Regions from separate parts of the Shewanella japonica genome, predicted to be linked through region 2. Evidence: predicted binding sites of a transcription regulator. Region 2 holds the regulator's gene; the other holds the start of a gene.
What was found. Region 2 encodes LexA, which represses DNA repair genes until DNA is damaged. Its sites were predicted from a motif close to TACTGTATNNNNATACAGTA; they were not measured.
Positions count from the first base shown of each region.

Region 1: a site for LexA is predicted at 6,048-6,067, ahead of SJ2017_RS10690 (LexA family protein). Genes of this name have one in related genera too.

Region 1 covers NZ_CP020472.1:2,506,189-2,514,977, forward strand. The annotation lists gene SJ2017_RS10660 (NHL repeat-containing protein) at 1-158, shown strand, start outside; gene SJ2017_RS10665 (LysR family transcriptional regulator) at 329-1,243, opposite strand; gene SJ2017_RS10670 (enoyl-CoA hydratase/isomerase family protein) at 1,512-2,360, shown strand; gene SJ2017_RS10675 (TonB-dependent copper receptor) at 2,444-4,438, opposite strand; gene SJ2017_RS10680 (glutaredoxin family protein) at 4,791-5,111, shown strand; gene SJ2017_RS10685 (hypothetical protein) at 5,238-5,657, opposite strand; gene SJ2017_RS10690 (LexA family protein) at 6,089-6,496, shown strand; gene SJ2017_RS10695 (Y-family DNA polymerase) at 6,500-7,756, shown strand; gene SJ2017_RS10700 (YgjV family protein) at 8,026-8,622, shown strand; gene SJ2017_RS10705 (HlyD family secretion protein) at 8,747-8,789, opposite strand, start outside.
Region 2 covers NZ_CP020472.1:227,375-236,163, reverse strand. The annotation lists gene mtr (tryptophan permease) at 1-583, opposite strand, end outside; gene plsB (glycerol-3-phosphate 1-O-acyltransferase PlsB) at 595-3,015, opposite strand; gene lexA (transcriptional repressor LexA) at 3,425-4,042, shown strand; gene SJ2017_RS00990 (cell division inhibitor SulA) at 4,039-4,545, shown strand; gene coxB (cytochrome c oxidase subunit II) at 4,986-6,554, shown strand; gene ctaD (cytochrome c oxidase subunit I) at 6,564-8,180, shown strand; gene SJ2017_RS00975 (cytochrome c oxidase assembly protein) at 8,182-8,745, shown strand; gene SJ2017_RS00970 (cytochrome c oxidase subunit 3) at 8,742-8,789, shown strand, end outside.

The DNA.
Region 1 (8,789 bases), 2.3 Mb from region 2:
CTCAGCCTGAGTATGTAAACGGTGAACTTCAACCTATGCATACCAGTTGGGATGTGTTTCGTCATTGTCATGGCTTATGTATCGACGATGATGACAATATTTATGTTGGACAATGGAATGCAAATCAAAGTTTTCCAATACAATTAGTCAGAGTGTAATAACCGTTTTAAAGATTTAATGAAAACATTTTTGATTTTATAAAAAACGATTAATGACACTTTCGTTAAAATAGGTCGGCACCGCTTTTTACAAGCGGTGTACTGGTTTTGACTGAGGTTAGGTTAGCGTTGACTTAGTCGCTAACATAATTGCAGAGATAGGATCTGTATTAACTATTATCCCAGTCCGCAGCTCCTAGTTTTTCAACTAAAAAGTCAATAAATACCCTCACCTTAGCGCTTAACGCATTGGCCTTAGGGTATACCAGCCATATAGCTGTATGATCATCGACGTTATAATCGGGCAATATTCTAACCAAGCTTCCTTGCTTTATATCTTCAGCCACGCTCCAATAAGAATTCATTGATATCCCAGCTCCTGCCACAGTCGCTAACTTCATGCTGGTACCGTCATCGCAATTCAATCTAATTCGGCCATTTACCGGCGGAAACACATATTCGTTCTGGTCGTCTTGTACGGCACTAATCAGTTTACGGCCTTTAGCATCTTTAAATACAATTAACTGATGGTCTACTAAATCTTTGGGCGTGTCTAATGTGCCATGCGCCGCGATATAGTCGGGTGATGCACATAAAATACGTTGGTCATCGGCTAACTTGCGTGCTCTTAAGCCACTGTCTTTCGCCTCTGTGTTTCTTAGCGCTAAGTCTATGCCATGCTCTATCAGGTTCACTTCAGTATCACTCAACCTCAGCTCTAAATCTAACTCTGGATACTTAGCTAAAAACTCAGGTAGAACCGGTAAAATATACAATTGTGCAAAGGTATTTGATGCGGTAAATCTTAGTAACCCTTTCACTTCATTAATTTCACTGCCAATGGCAGCCATGGCTGCATCTTGCTGTACTAAAATCTCTTTCGCATATGGCAAGAAGCCTTCGCCTTCTGTTGATAACGACACTTTCCTTGTAGAGCGATGTAATAGGTCTGTACCTAATTGATTCTCAAGTTTTGATAACCTTGCAGACGCAATGGCTGGGGATATTCCTAAGGTTCTGCCAGCAGCACTAATACTTAATGACTCTGCAACCTTAACAAATAGACGTAAGCTCTCTGTGTCCATATTTATTTGTTCCTATTTAACCTTCTTCTACAACTCGCCATGTGACAGCTGCCCATCCCAAACTTTTATTCTTAAATGACCGATTAAGCAAATACAACACCAGATAGCCCTAATTTAGTTAATAGAAATACTAAATTCTCTTTATCAATAATTCGGATTCACTTAGCAGAGTCAATCGCCTACTTTTTATGAATGTGAACCAGATGATAACCAAGTGTTATTCAGCCACATAATTCATTCATGCTAGGACATTACAAGGACATCAACAATGGAATATAAGAACTTTACAACTTTTAATGTGAAAAAAGACAATGGAATTGCATGGGTTACTATCGATTTTCCCCCTGTGAATGTTCAAGGGCAAGAGATGCTAGCAGATTTAAACAGTTTAGCGTTGCGTCTTGAACGTGATAGAGAAATAAAAGTCGTGGTGTTTCAATCTGCTCATCCTGAAATTTGGGTATGTCATTACGATACCAACTTACTTAGAGACATGTCTAAGGATGCTGTATCGCGTGACGAAGCGAAATTACTCGACCTACAATCTGTATTAGAGCGTATCAGTCGTTTACCACAAGCAACCATCGCGAAATTAGAAGGCTTTGCTCGTGGTGGAGGACATGAGTTTGCATTAGCTTGTGATATGCGTTTTGCTGCCCGCGGCAAATACAAGTTTATGCAAATGGAAGTTGGCATGGGTATTTTGCCTTGTGGTGGTGGCGCTTCTCGAATGGCAAGACAAGCAGGACTTGGCAGAGCCCTTGAAATCATTCTTAGCGCACGTGATTTTACTGCAGATGAAGCAGAAGCATACGGCACTATCAATAAAGCGCTTGAGCCAGATGAGATAGGTGAATACGTAGAAAATCTTGCAAGACGTATTGCACAATTTCCTGCAGAGTCTATCAATGCATGTAAGCAAACTGTGTATGAGTCTATTGATAAATCAATTGAAGACGCACTCAAGGCCGAAGCTTATTGGTTGTATCAAGCAACCAGTAAAACTTCTGCAATTACACGATTTACTTGGGCTGATGAACAAGGCGCACAGTTTGACATTGATAACCAACGTAACTGGGAGCAACTTGTTATTAATGTCCAAGAAGTGAATGACTAAACAATGACTTAATAATAGATGTACTAACAAAAAGGTTCAGCTTATGCTGAACCTTTTTTATCTTTGGTTAAGGCGACTTTCGTTTAAAAAGTGTAATCCACTTTAACCCAAGCTGTCCGACCTGGTTCATTAACTTGAAACAATGGTTCACTGCCAGGAATATCATTGCCTGCACCTGAACGACTAATATGTTCTGCGTAGGTTAGATCAAACAGGTTCTCAACACCAAAGCTGACTAATAGGTCATCATGCTTCCATGATCCATTTACCGACAAGGTGCCAAAGCCACTACTTTCACCCAAATCTTGGCCCGATATATTGCCTTGTCCTACTGCAACTCTATCTTGCGCTGCAACAAGACGCCAAAATAGTCCAGCAGTCCAATTATTCGATTCATAGTTAACTGATAAACGCCCTTCTAATGGCGAGATTTGTCCAAGAGGTGTATCGGCGGTGTCATTGTCGCCATGGCTGTAGCTAACCGTCGTTTGTGCAGACCATTGTTCATTAAAGGGGTACATTACACCAAGTTCACCACCCCAAATGGTCGCATCAACATTGTAGGCAGATGTTTTAGCCCCATTTGAATCAATTAAAATATAATCGTCGACCTTGCCATAATAAAATGCCGTCGAGATTTCATAATCATTTTGATATATCCAACCGACATCAAGCTGGGTCGTTCTTTCAGGTTCTAAATCAAATGCCTTAATGGCCATATTGCTATCATCAGCTTTCATAAACTCCCAGTAATCAGGAATGCGCTCAGCACGGCCAATACCTGCATAGTACTGACTGTGACCAGACATGTGCTCGTAACGAATAAAACCACTGACAAGATCATCCTCTCGCTGACCTTTTTGGCCCACATGTAACTCGGTATCCCATTGATCCAATCTCAACCCTGTTAAAATTTTCCCTTGGCTTGTCGCATAACTGATATCGTAATTGGCTTCAACAAACACGCCGATATTCTCATAGCTCATGTTTTTGTTAAAAGGCTTAGCCAATAGATCATCAAGGCCATTATCCAACTCTTTGTCTATGCTTCTGCCTTCATGCGCACTGTCCATATAATCGATACCGATTAGGATTTCCCACTTATCACTCAACGCTAGATCCAACCAAAGATGCCCTCCTGTGGTCTCACGGCGCACATTGGTACCAGCATTTACTCCTTGATCAAATTGATCCATGATGTGATCGTTTTCATTGGAATAAAATTGAAATTCGACGTTGTTTAACCATGTTGAGTTAACGTCTCGTTTCGCCAAAAGCGTTAAGTTTTCATTGTCAATTTGGCGTGCTTTATTTGCTCTGTCTGCATATTCAGCTTCACCACTTGAACTGCCATAGGCCAATTCAACAACGGTATCTTCATCTGGTGTCCATCCAAGCGCCACATTGACATTACTGCGATCATAACTTGATTGTATTGTGTTTCCATCGCCATCTTCATAGTGATCGCTTTTGGATTTATTCATATCAAAGTCAATATAATGCGTCTCAGTGCCGGCTTTCATTTCAACCAAATAGTCTTCTCGGCCAAAGCTGCCGCCTGTCATACTCAATCGGCCTTCCATGTCTTTTTCTACAAAGCTATGGCGCTCTTTTTCAAATAAAACGGTTCCGGCTGAGCCCACTGGACCATATTTAACCGTTTGCGGTCCTTTAATGACAGTAATGGCGTCATAGGCTTCAGGATAAATATATGCGGTTGGAGGATCCATACGGCCACCGCAGGTACCGTAAACATGTTGGCCATCATCAACAATACTGACCCGTGATCCCCCCATTCCTCGCAAAGAAGGGTCGCCACCAGCGCCGCCCTTACGACTAATGCTAAAGCCTGGTATCGTTTTCAAGAAACCTGCGCCATCGTATGCAGGTAAAGGTAAGCGAGGTTTCTTTGGATCGGTAGTAACCTTAGATGGCTCTTTCATTAATTCACCCGTGACAACGATATAATCATCGCATTGCTCGCCATCACAGGTCTTTGTAGTATGATCTGCTATTGCCAAGTTTGGCGTTAATGTTGCCGCAATCAGCGCAGCTAAAATTGAAGTATTAAATTTCATTACAACGTCCATTTATTATTTATCTATGAACGTTTTCGCAGATTAATTCGCTTTGCTCAATCAGAAGCGTAGACAGTGCGACAATCTGTCACAGGCTAATTTGATGCGAATCACACTACTGATTTTAAAGTGCTTTTATTTGATATCGTTGCCGCAAAAAATATCCTTAAAAGAGATATGAATCCGGCATGATTTAATTGCTCACATTCACTAGATAAATACTGCCTTATCCCCACTTTATTTATTCGTAATCGCTTATTTAGACATATTGAAATAGCGGTTTAATTTTCATCCCGATATTTATATAATTACGATTATTTTTTAAGCCCATTGAGCCCATGGAAGGTATTCATTGAAAAAGCTATTTGTGTTGTTGGTCCTTTACGCCGCTTACCAACACTGGAATCAATCACCGGTCGAGCCTATCCGTGCCACCTATGCCGCCAGTAATGAAGTTATTATGTATGCAACAGCTTGGTGCAAGTACTGCCAAAAGGCACGTATCTTTTTTGACGATAATGGCATTGCTTATCAAGAGTTTGATATTGAGAAATCTTTCGCTGCTAATGAACGTTATCAAGCATTAAACGGCCAAGGGATCCCTTTATTGCAAGTTAATGGAACGCTTATCAGGGGCTTTAATCAGGATAAAATAGTCTCTTCACTGCATTAACGATTTACTTAGCACCCTATTAAATAAGGGCACTGCTAAATAAATATACCCGGTCACCAATTGTGGTGACCGGGTATATTTTTATTCGTATGGTTATTACCACCGATATTGATAATAAACCGTTAACTAGTTATTACTAGCATAGTGAACACACTGGTTTTGCACTGCTGTGGTTTTTAATAACTGAGTGAATTGCGCCTTGTTGCCATCGGCTTTTTGCTCTTTTATTAAGGTTTCCATATGCGTAGCTTGGCTCACAACCTTTTCCATCGCAATTTGCCTTGCTTGTTGTTCTGTCTGACCTGTTAATACTAATTGCTCAACTAGGTTAGAATAGTTCTCGTAAACCATGCCTTTATAAAAGTCTGCTTCTGACGCTAACGGTGTATGCGAGTAAATTATTGAGCAGCTTACAGCGCTATCGATATTGGCAATAGATTGGTCTATTTGAATGACCACAGATTGCTGAGTTGAAAAACTGGCATTAGCAGCCACTGAAAATAAACTGAATGCAATAAATGCAGTAATCGTTTTTAACTTTTTCATACTCACTCCGATTTAATCAATTATGTGCCCGGTTAATTGACACTATCTTATCCATCTCACTGACGCATTAGTTACCATTTCGCGCCTCATTAAGACAAAGAACAACTAGAAGGCACATATTTCATATTATTAAGCGACAGTAAATAATCATTATCTGACTGTTATAGTAATGAATTTTGCTAAACCTAAGCTGAACAGAAAGTTAACTTCTCAAGCTGGCAGTATTTTCTACAACTTGACCTGTTTATTTATCAAGTCGCTACACCTATTACTCACTTATCAATATGACCTCTGTCGCTCCTAGCTAAAATCCGTTCGCAAACGCACGCTTCGTTCAAAAAACCGCCAAAACTAGATAAATTATTGCCAATTTTACGGGGAGCACTATAATACTGTATAAATATACAGTTATTTTTTGTGATGTGAGATTTATGAATGTGATCCCTATTTTTGCCAGTGCTGGCATTACAGGTTTTGAGTCCCCTGCTGCTGAATATCGACAGCTACCACTCAGTTTAGATGAGCTACTAATTGAACACCCAAGCGCAACATTTATTGGTCAAGCCAGCGGCGACTCAATGGAAAAGATAGGGATTTTTGATAAAGACATTTTGATAGTCGATCGTCATGTTACTGTGGAAAATCACGATGTTATTGTGGCGAATTATAATGGCTGCTTCGTCTGCAAATTAATTGATACTCAGCGGCGATTATTGTTATCAGCAAATGACAATCACCATAGTGTACTGATTCAAGAACATGACAGCTTTACTGTTGAAGGTGTGGTGATCCGTTCAATACGTTGTCATCGTCAAAGTCCAATATTGTCGGGTCGTTAACCCATGTATGCCTTAGTCGATGCCAACTCTTTTTATTGCAGCGCAGAACAAGTGTTTAGGCCTGAATGGCGTGGACGCCCTATTGTTGTCCTATCCAATAATGACGGTTGTATTGTCGCGGCCAACCGTCAAGCTAAAGCATTAGGCATTGGTAAATTTGGCCCTTACTTTGAAGTTAAACATCAATGTGAAAAACTAGGGGTTATTGCACTTTCTTCTAATTATGAGCTTTATGCCTCTTTGTCTCATAACATGATGGATGTCATTGGTCGCTTCGCCCCCGAACAGCACATATACAGTATTGATGAATCTTTTCTCTCTTTTAAGCGTAGTTACCCAGCAATTCCATGTTTAAGCCATCACGCCTCTCTTATTCGCAGAGCAGTATGGAAAGAAACGCGTTTAGCGGTTTGTGTTGGCATTGGCGAAACCTTAACACTCGCTAAAGTGGCCAACCACGCAGCCAAAAAGCTTGCTGGGTATGACGGTGTTTGCTGCATCGAGTCCGATGAAGAGCGCCGCGCTATTCTAGCAAACATGAAAGCCACCGATGTCTGGGGGATCGGCTCAAGAATAGGTAAAAAACTCCAGGCAATGGGGGTTCATACTGCTTTAGCATTAGCGAACTTACAGCCTGGGATCGCCCGTAAAAATTTTAGTATTGAAATAGAACGTACGGTGCGAGAGCTCAATGGCGAGCAATGTAAAGGATGGGATAGCGCAAGAGCTGATAAGCAGCAAATTTTTTCCACCCGCAGTGTTGGCCAGCGGATCACTGATAGAGAATCTTTGCTGCAAGCCCTGAGTAAACATGCAGCCATCGCTGCCGCCAAAGCAAGGCAGCAAGGTTCAGCAGCCAGTAGTCTACTTATTTTTGCCAAAAACTCTCCATACGATGAGCAGCCTTCCGGTTTTAAATACCATTATCGTTGTGCATTTCCGACCAATGACACATGCGAACTCATTAGTTATGCAACAGCCATAGGGAGTCAGTTATTTAATCCAAATACACGGTATTACAAAATTGGCATTGGTCTTATTGACCTTTCTCCGGTACAGCATTTACAGGGAGACTTATTTACTCCAGCCAAAGATCCGACACTCATGCAGGTTTGCGATAAGCTTAACCAGCGCTATGGCACTGACTCAATATTTGTTGCCGCCCAAGGGATTACTGGAAAATGGCATATGCGCAGAGAACTACTGACCCCACAATACACAACCTGTTGGCAAGATATCCCAAAGGTCAGTTGTCGTTAAGTGAGTATTTAAATGAAATGTTGAAAAACAATTAAGAAGTAACGTGAATAGTTATTAAAACGGGATAGTATACAGCGACCACGAACCCAACAGGCGCAACAAATAACAAACAAGGCCATTACCCATCAAAAACAAACCTTACACCTTTGAAGCACACTAAATCAGAAAATAACTATTTTTAGGCTGAATATTGAGGCTAAAGCTGAAAACCTCGTTCAGATCAAATTAATACTGCTGAAAATATAGACAATACGCCCTTCGATTTTTTAGTGAGTATCATCTGCGTGTCTGAGTTTGCGTTTAATCAACTATTCTTTGTGCAATTACTAGGCTTCATTTCAATGGCTATCGGCTGGTGGGCAAATAGCCAAAAACAAGATTGCAAATTTATTCATGGCAATATGCTTGCATCCATTCTTACAGCCATTCACTTAGGCTTACTAGGCAGCTTTCTTGGAATTGCGAATCAACTTGTAAATGTGGTTCGATTCCGTTGTTGCCAGCAACTCGGCCATACAACGAAATCGGAATTAGTGCCATTAATGATGAGTGTTACCTTCTCTACTGTAGCGATTTTACAGGGAGTAATGTGGGCAGAACATTGGAGTGAATGGTGTGCAGTTTTTGCCGCAGTGGTAATGAGTATAAGTCTATTTTATTGTAAAGGAATGGCACTTCGCGCCGCTATGCTAGTGAGTAATGCATTGAACTTAATGCTTTCAATATATTTGATGTCATGGTCTGGAATTTTATATCAAGTGATGACAATAACGATTCTAGCTCAAAGTGTGTTTCAGCAATACAAGCAAATTAAATTGGCGACTAATAATGACACCATTTCCTCAAATCAAGCGTTAAGTCAATAAGGAGTTATTTGTTTTAACGCTCTAGGGAATCTTATTGTAAGCACGCTAAGTGATACACATAAAACACATAAAAAAGGGAGCCAAAGCTCCCTTTTATATTTCCGCAACTATCTATTACTTCTTATTACAAAGCGCTTAGGTAAGCTTTAAGGGCTTTAAGTCTGACT
Region 2 (8,789 bases):
CTAAAATATATGGAGCAAAACTCGCCTGTCCGTCAGGGACTAACAAGTTCACGGTTTCCACATCAATCAGCAAATTACCGACGGCTAAAAAGAAAGTAATGATCATCCCGCCAAGCATTACTGTCGTAATACGGTCGACCACTTTAGTGCTAATCATCACAATCGCAGCAAGCACAAGGGCAAAAACTAAGCCTGCAATACTTTGTGGTAAATGAATGCCCATACCTGACAAGGTGTGGTTCACAATAGAGCCACCACCACTGATATAAGCGTAAGTCAGAATATATAATACGAAGGTAATGGAAAGCCCATTAACTATCCGCCAGAATTGGCCTAATGTCACTTTGGTTAACGTGTCGAAACTGTCGCCAGGTTTAAAATGTAAGTTGGTTTCAAGTAGCATTAAGCCTGACACCAACATACAAAACCAAATACCGATTAGCATGGCAATGGAATAGCCAAACCACATACCAGCACTGACAACAGGAAGGGAAAACATACCGGCACCGACTGTGGTACCGGCAATAATCATAGCACCGCCTAATAATGATTTATTGTGCGGTTGTGATTGTGTTGAACTCATAAAGTTAGTGGTTACCCATGTTCCATAGTGACGCTATCTACTATGGTTTTACGAACAGATAAACGCAACATACCATTGGCATGGTCGCGAATTCGGATGACAGCAAACTGATTGTCATTACCCGACAAGTGCCCTAATTCTTTTAATTTTACACTCAAATTATTGTAGAGTTTTTTATCATAAAACTCTGGCGCAGTAATTCCGTGTAAAGCACCTAAACGCTGAGCTAATAAGTGGCTCGCGCTTTCTAGATCTGAACGTTCAATATCCGGTTTATAAGCCAATAAATTAAAGATAATCGCGTAACGTTGTAATGTCTCACTGACAGTTTCAGACAATAACATTAACTGGGTAATATTACTTTGATTGAGTTCAAACTCGTCTGTACCCGAAATAAGCTGTTGCTCAACAAATAAGTTTAATACGCTATCAATATAAGCGGGTAAGTCTTCAATCCCCATAAACAACTCAGCTTTGAGTAGCGGGTAGAAGTCATTAACGATTTCATGAATTTTTTGACGATTAAACTCTTCGTATTGCACCAAGCAACTCGCTATTAACGAAGGAACTGCCATTAAATGGATGATGTTATTACGGTAGTAGCTCATCGCAATTGCTGAAGACTCTTCAATCGCAATAATTTCACCAATTTGATCAGTGTGCGAAGTAAACTTTTTCAGTGATAGACATTGATCAACTAATTCACTAGCACTGCCTTGAGCTACTGAGGTGTAATCAGTGTAAGGCACTTCTTTCATCAATTTAAGATATAAATCTAGCTGACGTTCCAGCTCTGTGCGCTCTAATGCATTTTGTTCAGCGGCTAATAACACCATACTGGTTAACGTAACAGAGCTCGCTGCTGCAGCACTGTTAATGTTTGTCATCACTTTATTGGCTAACTGATTAACCGCAGGCGTTAACCACGTTGGTTTTTGTTCAGGATCTTTAGCCACTTCTTCACGCCAATCAGGCGACTGCTGATTTAAGAACTGCTGCACGTTAATTGGCTCACCAAAGTTAACGTAACCTTGTCCAAAGTTACCCAACTTACGCAATGCACCAAACACTTGCCATACAGATTCTTTTTGCTTTTTCTTACCGCTTAATTCTTTATGATAAGTCGACACTTCCATGACATGATCGTAGCCAAGATACACTGGCACTAAGGTCACAGGACGCTCGATACCACGCAATACGCTGTTTACCGTCATCGCTAGCATGCCTGTTTTAGGAGCAAGTAGACGACCAGTACGTGAACGACCACCCTCAGTGAAATACTCAACTGAATAACCTTTAGCAAATAGTTGATCTAAATACTCTCTGAATACTGCGGTATAAAGCTTATTACCGTTAAAACTACGACGGATAAAGAAGGCACCACCACGGCGGAACATTGGACCTGCCGGCCAAAAGTTAAGATTAATCCCTGCCGCAATATGCGGTGGAACCATGCCTTGATAATAAAGAATATATGACAGTAACAAGTAATCCATATGGCTTCGATGACACGGCACATAAACGATTTCATGACCATCATGATGCAGTTTACGAACTTGCTCCGCACTCTTGATGCTAATACCACTGTATAACTTGTTCCAAAGCCAAGTTAAGAAACGCTCAGCAATACGAATCAAGTTATCCGAATAGTCTGCTGCGATTTCATCAAGGTACTCAATGGCTTTTTCACGTGCCTTTTCTTCGGGAATTTTTTTGTTAACGGCTTCTTCTTGAATGGCACGCTTGATGGATTCTGACTTTAACAGCGAATTGAACATCGCTTGACGATTAGGAAGCTGAGGCCCCGTCATCACTTTACGTTGACGGCGAAAATGCACACGAGCCACACGGATAAGCTTGTGCGCAATACTGACATCTGTGCCGTGTTCATCAGCCATATAACGCAGCGACATGGCATTAGAAAATTGAATGAAGTTATGGCGACCTAAAAATAGAATCATTAACCATTTACGTAACCATGTTGGGTTTTCACGCTCAAAAACCGCAGCGGTCATGGTGTCGTCTTCTTTACCAGGGATACGACCCCAATATAGGCTTACAGGAACAAGCTGGATGTCGAGTTCTTTGTTCTTTTGGTGTAATTCGAGCAACTTAGTAAAGTTTGCTACAAATTTATCGCTACTATGGCGCTTACCAAACAAGGGTTTACGCCCTTCCACACACACAATTCTAGGGGTATTGAAACCATCAACATCTAACCGTTCATACGGACTTGGCAAGTTATATTTAGCTGTCATTTCATGTAAGGCAGCAATATCACTCAGCGACTCCGTTTTCATCACATAGACCACTGGCTTGTCAGGATCTAAGTTAAGGTCAGCGAACGGATCTTCAGGCACAACAACACTGTGTACCATTAATTTCTGAATCCAACGTAATGATTTAGCAATGATAGAATCTGGTTTTAGCATGGGTCTTCGCATTATCAACAACGATTTATTGCGCATAGGATACCAGAATATCATTCAGTTACACTAACCTCGGTAAATCTAGTTAACATTTAAGTAGCAAGTTTTGTTGGTTCTAACATCAAGTATCAATCACTTAGTAAGTAGCAAAACATTTAGGTACAGTACTGTATAAATAGACGGTATCCAGTACTTTTTGGCTTATTCACTTGAGTCATCAATAATAAAACACACTAATTTACCGACGCCCCACAAAAAAAATAAACCACTGATTTAATTATCTTTAAATAACTAAAAACTTCGATAAAAATTCATATCTATTGCTTTATCATCAAAAAATGTTGGTTAATACTTGCGCGACCAAAGATACTGTATATAATGACAGTCACTGTATAAAAAAACAGGAATCAACATGAGACCTTTAACGCCACGACAAGCTGAAATTCTAGAATTAATTAAATGCAATATTGCCGAGACAGGTATGCCACCAACTCGTGCAGAAATTGCCACTAGATTAGGCTTTAAAAGTGCTAATGCTGCAGAAGAACATTTAAAAGCACTCGCTAAAAAAGGTTGCATTGAAATTATTCCAGGTACCTCTCGCGGTATCCGTATGGTCCAAGAAGAAGAGGAAGTCGAAGAAGGCTTACCACTGATTGGTCAGGTTGCGGCTGGTGAACCAATTTTGGCGTTAGAACATGTTGAACAATACTTTCAAGTTGATCCTGAAATGTTTAAACCCAATGCTAATTTCTTACTACGTGTTCGTGGCGACAGTATGAAGGATATTGGCATTATTGAAGGCGACTTATTAGCGGTTCACAAAATGCAGCAAGCTAAAAATGGTCAAGTCGTTGTTGCCCGTGTTGATGATGATGTCACCGTGAAGCGTTTTGAAAAGAAAGGCAACGTTGTTTATCTGCATGCAGAAAACGAGCAGTACTCGCCGATAAAAGTCGATTTAACATGCCAAAGCCTTACGATTGAAGGGCTCGCTGTTGGCGTTATCCGTAATGGAGGTTGGTTATGAACACATTAATAGGTAATGCACCACGTCACCCAGGTTTATGGATGGACATGGCATCAGCAGCTGCGCCAGTAAAGCAAGGTATCGAAACCAAACAAACAGCTAACCAAGGGTTAACTGAATTAACTCAGCTATGCGGCCAGTTAGCCGTATTAAGTCAACAAGGGCGATGGATTGTACTGATTAATCCGCCTCACATTGGTTACAAACAAATTCTAGCGAACGCCAATGTCAGAATGGACCGTGTATTACTGGTTCACACTAAAGATGAAGTCGAAACACTTTGGGCAATGGAAAAAGCACTCACAAGTGGTACATCCAGCGCAGTGATTACATGGACAACCCCATTAGATGCTCGTGATAATCGTCGCATTCAATTAGTCGCTAAAAGCGCCTTAGCGCAAGGTGTCATTATTGAAGATGTAAATACTCACTTACGTGATGACCAATTAAACGCCAGTAATCCTGTGGCTGCAACCCAATTGAATTTATCTGCATTTCACTAAAGTCTATTTGCTAAAAAAGCCCTTCATTTCGGTGACGGGCTTTTTTTTGCGCCTTTTTTCAGCAAATTAGATGATAAAGTGATCTTGATCAATATTTAATCTCCAAGTAATGTAGTTAACAAGGGAGTAACATTTATTGACCTCTCTTAGTGGTAAAAATGAACATAAGTGATAAAACGCTGTAAAGATTGTGCTGGTACCATGCGGTATAGAAAGCCTTGAATAAAAAGCGTCAATTTAAGAATTGAAAAGTTCAGTATTAGGTACAAGTGTGGCCACCAAAACCCAATAGAATAATCGAGTATTAATACTCACTGCCACCGTGTACTTTGAAGTGATCAAACTTTTTCGGGAATAGAAAAGTTTGCATAGAGCAGAGTATTACTGTGTGACTTTTCCTTGTTGTTATTGCAAATCGCAATTGGCAGAGGAGTAGTCTTGTGAAGCGATTGTTGTATGGATTAATGGTGCTGTTTTTTGCAGTGCCACTTGCAGCGGCTGATATGCCGCTTAACATGACCCAAGGGGTAACAGAGATCAGTGGTAAGGTTTACGACCTCCATATGATCATTCTTTATATCTGTTGTGCTATTGGTGTTGTGGTATTTGGAATCATGATTTACTCCATGATTTATCATAGAAAATCAAAGGGTGCAGTACCTGCTGATTTCCATGATAGTACCAAAGTGGAAATAGCATGGACTGTCGTGCCGTTTCTTATCCTCATTGGTATGGCAATTCCTGCCACAAAAACCCTCATTGCTATGGAAGACCCAAGTGATGCGGAGTTAACTATCAAAGTAACCGGCTCTCAATGGAAATGGCATTACAGCTATTTTAATGAAGACGTCGAGTTTTACAGTTTACTTTCCACCCCTGCCGATCAAATTACTGGGACAGAAACGAAAACTGAAACTTACCTACTAGAAGTCGATAAGCCCCTCGTTCTGCCAATCAATCGTAAAGTACGCTTTTTAATGACTTCAGATGATGTGATTCACTCTTGGTGGGTTCCTGCATTTGCGGTGAAAAAAGATGCTAACCCAGGTTTTATTAATGAAGCTTGGACCAAGATTGATAAGGTTGGTACCTACCGAGGTCAATGTGCTGAGTTGTGTGGTAAAGACCACGGATTCATGCCGGTGGTAGTTGAAGCCGTTTCTGAAGCAGACTTTGAGCAATGGCTAAAAGATCAAAAACAACTAACTGCTGATGCAAAAGCCGCGGCCGAAGCGTCACTGTCGCAAACCTTGACCTTTGATGAGTTGATGGCTCAAGGTGAACAAGTTTACATGGGCCGATGCGCCGCTTGTCACCAACCAAATGGTGCAGGACTACCTGGTGTATTCCCGTCTCTTATCGGCAGTCCAATCATTAAAGGGTCAGTTGCTGGCCACATTGATATTGTCGTCAACGGCCAGCCTGGTACTGCTATGCAAGCCTTCGCGAAACAGCTTACTGCAACAGAAATTGCAGCTGTTGTGACCTACGAGCGAAACGCTTGGGGTAATGATTCTGGTGATGTGGTTCAAGCTGCAGATGTGAACTCAGGTGGGGCACCTAGCGATGCAAGCTCAGCAAGTGATAAGCCAACGCCTGTCACTTTGCCTGCTGAATTACCAGCGACACAACCTGAGGTAGAACAAGTGGTTGCTGACGTCGTTGAAGAAGCAACACCTGACGTTGTTATGGATGACTTATCTATGGATGAACTGATGGCAATGGGTGAGCAAGTTTACCTCAGCAGCTGTGCTGCATGTCACCAAGCCGCTGGTACAGGTTTACCTGGCGCATTCCCTGCGTTAGTGGGCAGTCCGTTAGTCATGGGCCCTGTTGAAGGACACCTTGAAGTGGTTATCAATGGCCAACCTGGTACAGCAATGCAAGGATTTAGCTCCATACTCTCACCACAGCAACTCGCAGCTGTTGTGACGTATGAGCGAAATGCTTGGGGAAATAATACTGGTGATGCTGTTCAAGCCACCGATGTTGTTGGTCATGGAAAGTAAGGGATACAGATGAGCACAATTACACAAGATACTACCCCAGCTCATGATGAACATTCTCATGACGGCCATGATGAACACCATCATGGCGCGCCAAAAGGCATCATGCGCTGGATATTAACCACTAACCATAAAGACATTGGTTCTATGTATTTATGGTTCAGTTTTATTATGTTCCTCACTGGTGGTGCGATGGCAATGGTCATTCGCGCAGAACTATTTCAGCCAGGCTTACAGTTAGTTGACCCTAACTTCTTTAACCAAATGACCACAGTACACGGTCTTATTATGGTATTTGGTGCCGTCATGCCTGCCTTCACAGGGTTAGCCAACTGGCTGATCCCAATGATGATTGGTGCACCTGATATGGCACTGCCTCGAATGAATAACTGGAGCTTTTGGATCTTACCATTTGCCTTCGCGATTCTGTTGAGTTCGCTGTTTATGGAAGGCGGCGGCCCTAACTTTGGCTGGACTTTCTATGCACCGCTATCAACTACCTATAGCCCTGATAGCACTGCACTATTTGTTTTCTCGGTGCATATCATGGGGATCAGTTCGATTATGGGCGCAATTAACGTGGTCGTGACCATTGTTAATATGCGTGCACCAGGCATGACTTGGATGAAGTTGCCATTATTTGTATGGACATGGCTCATTACTGCATTCTTGCTGATTGCGGTGATGCCCGTACTTGCAGGTGCGGTTACCATGGTATTAACCGATAAATACTTTGGTACCAGTTTCTTTGATGCCGCAGGTGGCGGTGATCCCGTCATGTTCCAGCATATTTTCTGGTTCTTCGGTCACCCTGAAGTCTACATCATGATTTTGCCTTCGTTCGGGATTATCTCGGCCATTATTCCAACCTTTAGTCGTAAAAAGTTGTTTGGCTACGCTTCGATGGTTTACGCCACGTCCAGTATTGCGATTTTATCCTTCTTGGTTTGGGCGCATCACATGTTTACCACAGGGATGCCAGTATTTGCTGAACTGTTTTTCATGTACTGCACCATGTTAATTGCGGTGCCGACAGGAGTAAAAGTATTTAACTGGGTAGCAACGATGTGGCGTGGTTCAATCACGTTCGAAACCCCTATGTTATTTGCGATTGCCTTTATTATTCTCTTTACCATTGGTGGTTTTTCAGGATTGATGCTGGCGATAACACCTGCTGATTTCCAATACCATGATACTTATTTCGTGGTGGCGCATTTCCACTATGTACTGGTGACTGGAGCGGTGTTCTCTATTATGGCTGCTGCCTATTATTGGTTACCAAAATGGACTGGCCATATGTATAGCGAAACCCTAGGGCGCTGGCATTTTTGGTGTAGCGTGATTTCAGTCAATGTGCTGTTTTTCCCGATGCACTTTTTAGGATTAGCAGGCATGCCTCGCCGAATTCCAGATTACGCCATTCAATTTGCTGATATTAATCAAATTGTCTCAATCGGCGGGTTCGCATTTGGCTTATCACAGCTAATTTTCTTAGCCGTAGTGATTAAATGTGTCAAAGGTGGCGAGAAAGCGGCTGATAAACCTTGGGAAGGCGCTGAAGGACTGGAGTGGACCATTGCCAGCCCAGCACCTTACCATTCATTCACCACACCACCAGAGGTGAAGTGATATGAGCCAGCCAACAAAATCAAACCGTAACTTACTTATAGGTCTGGTATTAGGATCAATAGGTATGTTCGGCTTTGGTTTTGCGCTGGTACCGCTTTATGACGTGCTTTGCGAAACCTTAGGCATTAACGGAAAGCCTCAAGGTACAGCAAGTCGTTATGAAGCGGTGGTCGTTGATAAAGAACGCACCATTACTATTGAATTTATCGCCCAAGTGCAAGGCAGTATGCCATGGGAGTTTGGCCCCAAAGTGAACCGAATACAGGTTCATCCAGGTGAGCTAACTCGCACTGCATTTTTAGCAAAAAACCTTTCTGCTAAACCTCTTGTAGGCCAAGCGATACCCTCGGTATCGCCTGGCCAAGGCGCTGCATATTTCAATAAAACGGAATGCTTCTGTTTTAATCAACAGCCCCTAGCTGCAAAGGCTGATGCTGAACTGCCATTAATCTTTTATGTGGATCCTGACTTACCCGATTCCATTAAAACTTTGACTCTCTCTTATACCCTCTATGACATCACAGACAAACAAACTGCGGCCATAGAGCAAGGAGCAGCAAGATGACAACAAAACATGAAACTTATTACGTGCCAGCGCAAAGTGCCTGG